Regions from separate parts of the Spongiibacter sp. genome, predicted to be linked through region 3. Evidence: predicted binding sites of a transcription regulator. Region 3 holds the regulator's gene; each other region holds the start of a gene.

Region 1 (3,098 bases), on a different contig from region 3:
TCCGCCTCATGATGGACACGAATAAATTCGAAAGGCAGATGCGGCTCGAGCAAATCAACAACACGCCCCGCCCCGCCATTACCGGCGTTAACCACAATTTTCAGGGGCTTCAGCGACGACACATCCACATAGCCGAGCAAATGCTCAACGTAGGCCGCACTGGTATCCAACGCTTCCAGCTTACCGCGCTCAGCAGCCGGCGCCGCAAACGTATTGCGCTCGGCCAGTGCTTTGATATCCAGCAGACCCGTATCACCACTAATGGGCTTGGAGCCCTCGCGCACGAATTTCATGCCATTGTAGTCTTTGGGGTTGTGGCTCGCAGTAACAGCAATGCCGCCATCCATGTCGGCGTGGGACGTCGCGAAGTAAATTTCCTCGGTCCCGCAAAGGCCGATATCATAAACATCTACCCCCGCGTCACGCAGGCCGTCACTCAGCGCGCCTTTGATGGCTTCACTGCTAAGGCGAATATCGTGCCCCACTACGACCTTTTTCGGCTGAATCACCTCCGCGAAGGCGCGACCAATACGGTATGCAATGTCTTCATTTAACTGGTCGGGAATACGCCCACGCACGTCGTAGGCTTTAAAACAGCTTAATTCCTGCATAAGTACCTCAGCCCTGACCGTCTTCGTAAACATTCTCGTAAACGTAGTTAGTGGCCTCGATAAAGCCAGGCACACTGCCACAGTCAAAGCGGCGTCCGCGGAATTTGTAAGCCAGCACACAACCGTTCTGCGCCTGCGTCATCAGGGCATCGGTGAGCTGAATTTCTCCATTTTTACCGGGGGGCGTGTCACGAATAATGTCAAAAATATCCGGGGTCAGAATATAGCGACCAATCACCGCCAAATTACTCGGCGCATCTTCCGGCTTGGGCTTCTCAACCATGTCTTTCACTCGGAACAGACCATTCCCCATGTCATCGCCGGCAATGACACCGTACTTTTCGATGTTCTCCATCGGGACTTCCTGAATGGCGACAATGCTGCAGCGAAACTGGTTGTAGAGCTTCACCATTTGCGTCATGACACCGTCGTCGCCGGGGTTCACACACAAGTCGTCAGACAGGATTACGCCGAAGGCCTCGTTACCGACGAGACACTCGCCCGTCAAAATGGCATGCCCCAAGCCCTTCATCTCGCGCTGGCGGGTCATCATGAACGTGCCCTCACTCAACACCTTGCGGATGCTGGTCAGGTAGGACTCTTTGCTGGTGCCGGCAATCTGGTTTTCCAGTTCGAAGCTAATATCAAAATGGTCAGCAATTGCCCGTTTGCCACGCCCGGTTACCAACGCGATTTGGTTCAGCCCAGCTTCAATAGATTCTTCAACCCCGTACTGCACCAACGGCTTGTTCACGATCGGCAGCATTTCTTTGGGCATTGATTTTGTAGCTGGCAAGAAGCGGGTGCCATAGCCGGCAACCGGGAAGAGGCATTTTCTAATCATAGTCAATCCTGTTGTTGTGATAAGCGACTCAATCCATAGTGAGTCCCACGCGTGAATTCTCCCAGCACAACTGGGAATGCGCAATCGCCGCACAGTCTAATGTGCGCGGCTTACCAATTTGTGACAGCAATCTTTGGGCCAATGTTGACATTTTTGTGTGCTCGAACGGGCCTTATGCTACTATGCGCGCAACTGTTTTCTCACTGAAAAGTCTTATTTCTCATGTCTCTTACCCATAAAAACAGCTTTACCAAAGAAGAACTCATCGACTGCGGACACGGCCGCCTTTTCGGCCCCGGCAACCCGCGACTGCCCGTCGACAACATGCTGATGCTAGACCGCATCACCCATATCAGCGGCGAGGGCGGCGAGTACGGCAAGGGTCAACTGGTGGCCGAACTGGATATCCATCCGGACCTCTGGTTCTTCGACTGCCACTTTATCGATGACCCCGTTATGCCCGGCTGCCTCGGCCTGGATGCCATGTGGCAGCTGGTCGGTTTTTTTCTCGGCTGGCGTGGCAATGGCGGCAAGGGGCGCGCACTCGGCGCGGGTGAAATCAAGTTCACCGGACAAATTCTTCCGGATACCAAGCTGGTCACTTACACTTTGAACTTTAAGCGCCTGATCGAGCGTAAGCTGGTCATGGGTATCGCCGATGGCGAAGTCGCTGTCGACGGCAAAGTGATCTACACCGCCAAGGATCTGCGGGTTGGCCTGTTCAAGGACGACGCCAACTTCGCCTGAGTCGCAGGCCGCAGTACAACACTCATAGAACTGAACACAGGACAATAACGAGGTAAACATGAAACGTGTTGTTGTAACCGGGATGGGTATCGTCTCCAGTATCGGCAATGATATCAGCCAGGCCCTCTCGTCACTGCAAAACGGCAGCTCCGGTATTCGCGCCAACGAGACCTATAAGGAAATGGGCTTTCGCAGCCAGATCTCTGGCTCGATTCGCGACCTGGACCTGAAAGAGCATATCGACCGCAAACAACTGCGCTTTATGGGCGACGCGGCAGCCTTCGCCTATGTCGCCATGCAAGAAGCCATTAATGATGCCGGGCTGGAAGAGAAAGACCTCGATAATGAGCGCACCGGCATTATCGCTGGCAGCGGCGGCGCCTCATCGGCCAACCTGATTGAATCCGCCGATATCGTCCGCGAACGCGGCGTAAAACGCGTCGGCCCCTACCGTGTTACCCAAACCATGGGCAGTACCGTTTCCGCCTGCTTGGCAACACCGTTCAAGATCAAAGGGGTCAACTACTCGATTTCTTCCGCCTGCGCCACCAGCGCACACTGTATCGGCAATGCCGCTGAGCTGATCCAGCTTGGCAAGCAAGACATTATCTTCGCCGGGGGTGGCGAAGAGGAACACTGGACACTGAGCTGCCTGTTCGACGCCATGGGCGCCCTGTCGACCAAGTACAATGACTCGCCGGAACAAGCCTCCCGGCCCTACGACGCCAATCGCGATGGTTTTGTCATCGCCGGCGGTGCGGGCATGGTCGTTCTGGAAGAGCTGGAACACGCCAAGGCCCGCGGTGCAAAAATTTACGGCGAACTGGTCGGCTACGGCGCCACCTCAGACGGCTATGATATGGTCGCGCCGAGCGGCGAGGGCGCAGCACGCTGTA
Region 2 (3,098 bases), on a different contig from region 3:
TCGCAGTGGTAGAGCGGGCAGTTAAATACGGCACCGGCGCTGGCCTTGATGACCAGCGGTGACAGGCTGGTGCCACCCTTGCGGGGCACAATCAGGCCGTCGATGCCACTGGCCGCCACTGAGCGGATAATCATGCCGAGATTCTGCGGATTACTCACGCCATCTAAGGCGATGTAGCAGGGTGACCCTTGCTGCAAGGTTTCGGCGGTGATTGCGGTGGTCGGATGGTAGTCTGCCAGCTCCAAATCGGCGGCAACCCCCTGGTCCTGTTTGCCATTCTTGGAGATTCTCGACAATGCCTTGCGGTCGTGCCAGGCGAGCTGAACCCCTTTCTTTTCTGCCAGTGCAAGAATTTCTGCAACAATACCGTCTTTGCGGTTGCTGTCGGCCAAGTGGAGTTTGTACACCCTGAGGCGCGGATTCTGTAGTGCCTCGAGGACGGGTTTACGTCCGTAAATAGTCAGAAGTTGCTGGAAAAACTGCTTTTTCTCAAGGTATTGCTGGCGATCGTCGCTCATTGCCTGTGGGGTGCTCATTCAGCGTGGTGGCCGGGAAAGCCCAGTGTTGCCCGGGCAGCCTCAGTAATCCGCTCTGCGGCATGCTGCAGGCGTTGCGCAACGGCAAGTATATCCTCGGCGCTAATGGGGTTGCTAATGCTGCCCGCTGAAATAACGAGCTCTGGCTCCTCGCCGTCGCCAAATACCGGGACAGCGATATTGGCGACGTGGTACCGCCGACCTTTTTCTATGCGGTCCAAGTGGTAATTGCTTTCGCAGAGCTGTTCCCGATAGCGGCGAGCATGATCTGCCACTTCCTCAAGGCTCCAGTTTTCCTTGGGCTTGGCCAGTTCCTGTTCAAAGCGCCGCTCCGCATCACTAATCAGCGTTACCTCAAAGCCCCGCGCTCGAATGCCAATCACGGAAATGCGCAGTCGCTTATCCAGCTCCTCGTCCCACTCTCCGAGATGGGCCTGTGCTGCATGCAGCCATTGGTTGAGCTTGCCGGCGGATGACCAAGCAATAAAGCAGGCGCCCAGGGGGGCAATGGCCGGTAACCTCAGTCCTTGCTGGTAAGGGAAGTGTAGTGGTTGAGGGATGCCGTAGTTGGCCAGCAAGACCAGTTGTTCTCCACTGCGCCCCAATACGCCACAGCCCAATTTCAGTTCCCGTCCGAGGGCTTCCAGTTCAGGTCTTGCGAATTCCAGTACCGGGAACTGTGCGAATGCGGCAATGCCTGCCGCCGCAATGCTTGGACCGAGGCGGTAGGCCTTGCTGCGGGGGTCCTGGGCGAGAAAACCGTATCGGGCCATGGTGCTGAGGATGGCGTGACATGTGGCTTTGTTCAGCCCCAGTATCCGCGTTAGCTCGGTGAGGCCAAAGGCTTTACTGGGGTGGCTCATGAACAAGTCCATAATCGCCAGCACACGAGCAGTGGGTTTTGAAAACACGGGAAGGGGCCCTTTTGGTTAACGGATCTGTCGCTATTTTACGGAATATTCAGGCTGAGGCACGTGCAGTTTTCGTTTGATCTTGGTGCGCTGCATTCTGCAGAGAAATAAAATGGTGCATAAATCATTTGTGTTGGCCTGTAATTTGCTTTGTTTCGGTGCGAAATGATGGGTTGCGTGCGTTGTTATTGCGCAATGCTCATCCTGCTTTCATGAGTTGAATTTATAACATCATGAAAATAAAGAAAAAAATTATCCCGTTAAGTGCGCCTTATCAGGGCCTCCGGGGAATTGGGCAAGGGGCCATTTATTCTTTGGATGCTTTATTGTGGTGCATGGTAATAAAAAGGTGCGATTTTACTGCACATGCGTTTTAGGAGAACCGGATGAGAACACCGCTTTCACGATTTACGCCCGCTTTTGTAGCGTTTTTTTGTGCGCTGGCTGCAGGGCCGAGCCATGCCGATAGCCTGAGTGGCGCGAATACCGCATGGATTCTGACCTCGACGGCCCTGGTATTGTTTATGACGCTGCCTGGGCTGGCGCTGTTTTACGGTGGCCTGGTTCGAAGTAAGAATATTCTCAGCGTGCTGATGCAATGTTTCAGTATTACCTGTGTGGCCTCGCTGCTCTGGTTTGCCGTCGCCTATAGTATGGCCTTCAGTGAAGGCAATGGCTTTGTTGGCGGGCTGAGTAAAGCGCTGTTGGCGGGCATCGGCGAGGACACTCTCAGTGGCGACATTCCCGAGACGGTGTTTGTCATGTTCCAGATGACCTTTGCGATTATTACCCCGGCGCTGATCGTCGGCGGTTTTGCGGAACGCATTCGCTTTTCCGCCGTGATGATGTTTTCGGCGCTTTGGTTGCTGGCGGTTTACGCCCCGGTTACTCACTGGGTCTGGGGCGGCGGTTGGCTGGGGCAGATGGGCTTGCTCGATTTTGCCGGTGGCACTGTTGTCCATATTACCGCAGGTGTTGCGGCACTGGTTGCCGCTATGGTGCTTGGGCCGCGTAATGGCTTCGGCCAAATGGCCTTGCCACCGCACAATCTAACCATGACCTTCACCGGGGCTGGCATGCTGTGGGTTGGCTGGTTTGGTTTCAATGCCGGCAGTGCACTGGCCGCCAACGGGGATGCAGGCATGGCCATGCTGGTTACCCACCTCTCGGCAGCCACTGGCTGTTTGACCTGGTCGTTTATTGAATGGCTGCGCTTTGGCAAGCCCAGCGCACTGGGCGCTGTCACCGGAATGGTGGCGGGGCTTGGCACCATCACACCCGCGTCGGGCTATGTGGGGCCAGCAGGTGCGGTCGTGATCGGTCTTAGTGCGGGCATCGTCTGCTTCTATTGTACCCTTTGGCTCAAGCAGGTCCTGAAAATTGATGATTCGCTGGATGTCTTTCCGGTACACGGTGTTGGCGGTATTCTCGGTACTTTCCTGGCGGGGATTTTTGCCAGCGCGGAGCTTGGCGTATTCAGCGGTCAGGGTCTGGCAGACGGCGTCAGCATCGCTCAGCAGTTGAAAGTGCAGTTGATTGGTATTGGCGCCACGCTGGCCTATACGGCAATTATCAGCTTTATCTTGTTTAAACTGGTGGACGTTGTCATCGGTTTGCGTGTCAGCGCTGACGAAGAATCGGAAGGTCTGGA
Region 3 (3,098 bases):
AGGTGATCAAGGATGTGTCACTGAGCATCAACAGCGGCGAAATAGTCGGCCTGCTGGGCCCCAACGGCGCGGGCAAAACCACGTGTTTCTACATGATTGTCGGCATCGTCAACGCCGACAGGGGCCGCATAGAGCTGGATGGCAAAGATCTGACATCGCTGTCAATTCAAGGCCGAGCCCGCCACGGTGTTGGCTACCTGCCCCAGGAAGCGTCGATCTTTCGCAAACTCAGCGTCGCCGACAACATCATGGCGATTCTGGAAACCCGCAGCGACCTCAACCGTCGCCAGCGAAAAGAAAAGCTCGACGCCCTGCTGCAGGAATTCCACATTACCCACATCCGTAAATCGCCCGGCATGGCGCTGTCCGGCGGCGAGCGCCGACGCGTCGAAATCGCTCGCGCGCTGGCGACAGAGCCGAGTTTTATTTTGCTCGACGAGCCCTTTGCCGGCGTCGACCCCATCTCGGTTAACGACATACAGCACATTATTCGACACCTTCAGGCCCGCGGAATCGGCGTGTTAATCACCGATCACAATGTACGAGAAACCCTCGATATCTGCGAAAAAGCCTACATCGTCGGCGAAGGTCGTATTGTTGCCGAAGGCAACGCCGAATCCGTACTCAACAACCAGGTCGTCAGGGATATTTATCTTGGCGATAAGTTCACGTTGTGATAGGAAAAATCGGCACAGCAATTGCTTTATACGCCTATTGCAGCCGCTCTCCGGCAGGACTACACTGACCTTAAAGTGCCGCCAATCAGGCACAAATGTCTTCAGAATTTGGTGTAGTAGAAACCGCTGCCTATGAAACAATCGCTCCAGCTTAAAGTCGGTCAGCAGCTGACCATGACCCCCCAGCTGCAACAGGCGATTCGTTTATTGCAACTGTCCACCCTCGACCTTCAACAGGAAATCCAGTCTGCCTTGGACTCCAACCCGCTTCTGGAACTGGAGGAAGAAAACGACACCCCCGAGCAAGACAGCAACATCCAGTCAAAAAGCAGCGATACCAAAAACGACAGCAGCAGCAACGAAAACGAGCCCACCGCCAGCGACGCTGACAGCGAATGGGCCGAGCGCAGTGAAATACCCGAGGACCTGCCGGTAGACAGCCAATGGGATGACGTTTACCAAAGCTCCGGCCCGGCGAGCAGCGCTCCCAGCGGCGATGACGATTACAGCAATGACTACCGCCACGGCAGCTCAGATTCCCTGCAAGACCACCTTCGCTGGCAGCTCAACCTGAGTCGCCTGTCTGAAATCGATCAGTTCATTGCCGATGCCATCATCGACGCCATCGACGAAAAAGGCCGCCTGACCGTCACGCCTGAAGACTTGGTGGATGCCTTCGACAATGAAGACGTCGAAATCGAAGAAGTCCACGCCGTCCTTCACTTGATTCAGCAGTTCGACCCCCCCGGCGTCGGTGGCCGTGATTTACAGGAGTGTCTGCTTATCCAGTTGCGGCAGTTGCCCCGCGAGACGCTTTATCTGCAAGAGGCCATGCAGATTGTAGAGCAGCACATGGACCAGCTTGGCAACCGCGACTACAACCAGATTATGCGCCGCTGTCGCCTCAAGGAAGATCAGCTTCGGGATACACTGCTGCTGATCCAGTCCCTGAACCCCACGCCCGGCGATGCAATCAGTAGCGGCGATACCGAATACGTCGTCCCGGATGTCTTCGTCAGTAAAAAAGACGGCCGCTGGCTGGTGGAACTCAACCCGGATATTGCCCCGAAAATCCAAATCAACTCGCACTATGCGGCACTGGCCAAAAGCAGTACCAGCAGCGAAAAAGACTATATTCGCGACAACCTCCAGGAAGCGCGCTGGTTTATCAAAAGTCTGCAGAGCCGCAATGAAACCCTGATGAAAGTCGCCAGCAAAATCGTCGAGTATCAGCGAGGCTTTCTCGAATACGGCGACGAGGCGATGAAACCGCTGGTGTTGCATGACATTGCCGACGCCGTGGGCATGCACGAATCCACGATCTCGCGGGTCACCACCCAGAAGTACATGCATACACCGCGGGGCATTTACGAGCTGAAATACTTTTTCTCCAGCCACGTATCGACCGATACCGGCGGCGAGTGCTCATCGACCGCCATTCGCGCGCTGATCAAAAAGCTGATCGCCGCAGAAAATCCGCGGAAGCCACTCAGTGACAGCAAGATTACCGAACTGTTGGCCGAACAGGGTATCAAGGTCGCGCGGAGAACCATCGCCAAGTACCGAGAATCACTGGTCATTCCCCCCTCTAATGAGCGGAAGCGACTGGTATAGCTGGCTGCGTTAAATCGCGCAGCCCTGACCCTACGCCGGGAGGCGCAGGACGATCTGAGTGTAAAAGGAGCAAGATATGCAGATAACTGTCAGTGGTCACCACGTTGAAGTTACACCGGCACTGCGTGAATACGTCAATAACAAGCTTGCCAAACTGCAACGACATTTCGACAATATCACCAATACGGACGTTACGCTCTCAGTCGAGAAGCTGGTACAAAAAGCGGAAGCGACAGTGCATGTGGCAGGCGCGGACCTGTTCGCCACATGCGAATCGGAAGATATGTATGCTGCGATCGACAGCCTGACCGACAAGCTGGATCGCCAGTTGATCAAACACAAGGAAAAACACCTGGGCCGGTAAGCACCGGGCCGGTTTTTCCGGATACCTAATAATATGAGCCTTAATGCGATACTGAGCCAAGGACGTACCCACTGGGGTACGTCCGTAGGCAGTAAAAAACGTCTTCTTGAACAGATCTCGGTATTTGTCGCCGACGACAATAGCCAGTTCAGCGCTGACGATCTGTTCAACGAACTCCTTGCCCGAGAGCGACTGGGTAGCACGGGTATCGGTCACGGGGTTGCGATTCCCCACTGCCGAAGCCAGCAGTGTACGGCGATTACCGGCATTCTGCTGAAGCTCGCCGAGCCCATCGATTTCGAGGCCATCGACGATCAACCCGTCGACCTGGTGTTCGCACTCATTGTTCCTGCGGAAGCCCACGACGAGCACATCAAAGTGCTGGCCAGTCTAGCCAATGTGTTTAACGACGACGGCTTTCGTCAACAGCTGCGCAGCGCGGG
Region 4 (3,098 bases), on a different contig from region 3:
CCGGGGCTCAGAATCAGTGCATCAAGGCGTACTGGATTACCGTCATTGTCGAAGACCTGTGCACCGTTTTCATCCAGCAGTGTGTCCATTTGCTGGGTGGTGTATTCGCGCATGGCGATAATGTTGGCAAGTTCTTCTTCCGTCGGTGCCCGGTTCAGGTCGTCGACGGCGACGTTAGCCAATAGCGGTGCAGTTCGTAAACCGACGCGTCCTGTTTCGATAATTCCGTCCAGTCCTTCACAGATATCACGACCGTGAGCGACGTCGCCGCCAGCCAGCGCAACGGCGAGGCTGCTGACGCAGGCGCGGGGGCTGTTGCCGCCCTCAGCCTCAAAGGTGACGAAGTATTCGTTCATATCGTAGTGGCGGGAGCCAGCGCCCTTGCTTTCAAACCCCGGCAGGTAAACGTCGTACACCGTGGCGCCCAGGGCTTCCATGGTACTGAGTGCCTCGGCGATCAGTGCGCCCTGAGCGTCGGTGCCAGCGGCCTCGCTGTTATCGCCAAGCTGACGAACGATGCCGATGTTTTTGCCTTGCAAGCCGTGCTGTCCGCGATCGAGGAAGTCGGTGTAGCTGTCGGGCCGTAACTCCGAGGGAAACGCGAGGGTTTTGGGGTCTCGGAAATCCACGCCGGCCATGGCGTCGAGCATCAAGGCAGCGTCACTGACGGTCCGGGTCATCGGGCCACCGGTGTCGCGCTGATGGCTGAGCGGAAAGATGCCGTGTTGAGAGATAACGCCGAGGCTGGGGCGAATACCCACCAGGCCATTGACGGAGGAGGGGTGGCGGATGGACTGGCAGGTATCACTGCCGGTGCCGCCCAGCGCAAAGTTGGCGGCAATGGCTGCCCCGGTTCCCGACGAGGAACCCGCCGGGCTCTGGGAGGTGTTGTAGGGGTTGGAAACCTGAATGCCGCGATTGGAAAAGCCGGTGGTCCAGAAGGCGAATTCATCCTGGTTGGCTTTGCCGAGAATGAGTCCGCCGGCCTTGCGCAAGCCTGCTACGGAATTCGCATCCACACCGGCCTGATGCCCGAGCATACTGTAGGAGCCCTGGGTGCTGGGGTAATCGTAGGTGTCGTAGTTATCTTTCAGCAGAATCGGCATGCAGTGGATCGGCCGGTCGCCAATACCACCGTCGCGGGCGTAGAGGGCATCCAGCGCCTTGGCCTGTTCGATCGCCAGCGGATTAATCGCCAATACACTGCGAATGGCCAGGCCGCCACTGGGTTGCGGGGTTTTATCGTAGGCAAAGATGCGCTGGATATAGAGGTTTGCCAGCGCTTCACAGTTGAGAGGCTCTCCATTGTCTTGCAGTAATTCGCCGCGAAATGCGGCATGGATATCGGCGACAGTCGCTTCTTCCAGCGAAAAGACGCCCGGCTCTATCGCCGTGTCATTGTCGCTGTTGGAAGAGGATGAGCCGCCACAGGCGGCGAGCATCAGGGTGAGTGCAGGTAAAAGCATCGCAGACCGTCGCCGGCGCGATAGGGGCATAGTGTGGCGCATGGGGGTGACCTCATCGTCGGGTAGTGCAAATCCCTGGCGGTGGACAACATCACTGTTTTCGCAATGACGCATTGCGTATTTTGTGTGAAGCAATCGCTGTGCCAGTGCTTCCCGGCGCTGGCGGCCCCTATGAAGTTCTGGCCTGACTGCTTATCATTGGCAGCCTGAATTGAGAGGGTGGAAACAGCATGAAGTGTGCATTGGTGCCAGTAACGGCCTACCAGCAAAACTGTTCGGTGCTGCTTTGCGAAGAAACCGGCAAAGCCGCAGTGGTCGATCCCGGTGGGGATATTGAACGTATTGAGGGCGCCTTAGCGCAGCTCGGCGGAGAGCTGGAGGTCATTCTGCTGACTCATGGCCATATGGACCACTGTGCTGCGGCGGATGTTCTTCGTCAGAAATACGGTGTGAAGATTATTGGCCCGCAAAAGGAAGATGCGTTCTGGATCGACAAGCTGCCGGAATGGTGCCAGATGTCTGGTTTCCCCCATGCCGATGCCTTTACCCCGGACCGTTGGCTTGAGGATGGCGACACAGTGAGCTTCGGTGCTCAAACGATGTCGGTACTGCATTGTCCCGGCCACACACCGGGGCACGTGGTGTTTTATCACGCGCCCAGCAAACTGGCGCTGGTGGGTGACGTGCTGTTCCAGGGCTCTATCGGCCGCACTGATTTTCCGCGCGGCGACTACGATACGCTGATTACCTCTATTCGCGAAAAACTCTGGCCGTTGGGTGACGACATTACCTTCGTACCGGGACATGGCCCAACCTCCACGTTTGGCGCCGAGCGACAGAGCAATCCCTTTGTTGCTGACAGCCGCTATGGATGAAGCGATGAGCGAGAAGCGTTTTACGCACTTTGATGCGCAGGGTCAGGCCAGCATGGTCGATGTGACCGATAAAGCGGTCACCCAGCGCATTGCCGAGGCAGCGGGCAGTGTAGTGATGCAGCCCGAAACCCTGGCCATGGTCGCCCGCGGTGATCATAAGAAAGGCGATGTGCTTGGCGTAGCGCGGCTGGCAGGCATTCAGGGCGCCAAAAAGTGCAGCGATCTGATCCCGCTTTGTCACCCGCTGATGCTGTCATCAGTGAAGCTGGAATTTGCTATCGATGAGCAGGCCAGTGCCGTGCATATTCGCAGTCGCTGCAAGCTTGCCGCCCAGACCGGCGTGGAAATGGAAGCCTTGACGGCCGTATCGGTAGCGGCGCTCACCATCTATGACATGTGCAAAGCGGTGGACAAGGGCATGCGCATCGACAACATCCGCCTGCTCAGCAAGAGCGGTGGCCGCTCCGGTGACTGGCAGGCCCAGGAGAAGAATCAGGAGCAGGGCGGCTCATGATTACGCTGCTGTTTTTCGCCAAGTTGCGGGAAGACGTGGGTACGGCGTCCTTGGAGCTGGAATTCAACGGCAGCGTTGCGGAATTAAAGGCGCTGCTTGGCGAACGCGGGCCGGAATGGGCGGAGGCGCTGTCTCGAGAAAATCTGCGCTGCGCGGTGAATCAGGCGGTGGCATCTGAACAGCAGACGATCGTCGCCGGAGATGAAGTGGCTTTTTTCCCGCCGGTGACGGGAGGCTGAGCGT

Evidence for each region. The regulator sigma-54, encoded in region 3, starts transcription at its own class of promoters, with help from an activator protein. The targets are predictions, from matches to a motif close to TGGCACANNNNTTGCNNT.
Region 1: the regulator sigma-54 is predicted to act here: its motif matches at 1,579-1,596, upstream of galU (UTP--glucose-1-phosphate uridylyltransferase GalU).
Region 2: the regulator sigma-54 is predicted to act here: its motif matches at 1,582-1,599, upstream of AC5DB9_RS03800 (ammonium transporter).
Region 4: the regulator sigma-54 is predicted to act here: its motif matches at 1,595-1,612, upstream of AC5DB9_RS07020 (amidase family protein).

What each region holds. Positions count from the first base shown of each region.
Region 1 covers NZ_CFHTQA010000019.1:50,876-53,973, forward strand. The annotation lists gene AC5DB9_RS09125 (phosphohexomutase domain-containing protein) at 1-611, opposite strand, end outside; gene galU (UTP--glucose-1-phosphate uridylyltransferase GalU) at 619-1,455, opposite strand; gene fabA (bifunctional 3-hydroxydecanoyl-ACP dehydratase/trans-2-decenoyl-ACP isomerase) at 1,678-2,202, shown strand; gene fabB (beta-ketoacyl-ACP synthase I) at 2,261-3,098, shown strand, end outside.
Region 2 covers NZ_CFHTQA010000005.1:107,713-110,810, forward strand. The annotation lists gene AC5DB9_RS03790 (TrmH family RNA methyltransferase) at 1-536, opposite strand, end outside; gene AC5DB9_RS03795 (helix-turn-helix domain-containing protein) at 533-1,447, opposite strand; gene AC5DB9_RS03800 (ammonium transporter) at 1,834-3,098, shown strand, end outside.
Region 3 covers NZ_CFHTQA010000003.1:123,003-126,100, forward strand. The annotation lists gene lptB (LPS export ABC transporter ATP-binding protein) at 1-677, shown strand, start outside; gene AC5DB9_RS02425 (RNA polymerase factor sigma-54) at 810-2,291, shown strand; gene hpf (ribosome hibernation-promoting factor, HPF/YfiA family) at 2,368-2,655, shown strand; gene ptsN (PTS IIA-like nitrogen regulatory protein PtsN) at 2,689-3,098, shown strand, end outside.
Region 4 covers NZ_CFHTQA010000013.1:36,454-39,551, forward strand. The annotation lists gene AC5DB9_RS07020 (amidase family protein) at 1-1,466, opposite strand, end outside; gene AC5DB9_RS07025 (MBL fold metallo-hydrolase) at 1,697-2,341, shown strand; gene moaC (cyclic pyranopterin monophosphate synthase MoaC) at 2,346-2,855, shown strand; gene moaD (molybdopterin converting factor subunit 1) at 2,852-3,094, shown strand; gene moaE (molybdopterin synthase catalytic subunit MoaE) at 3,097-3,098, shown strand, end outside.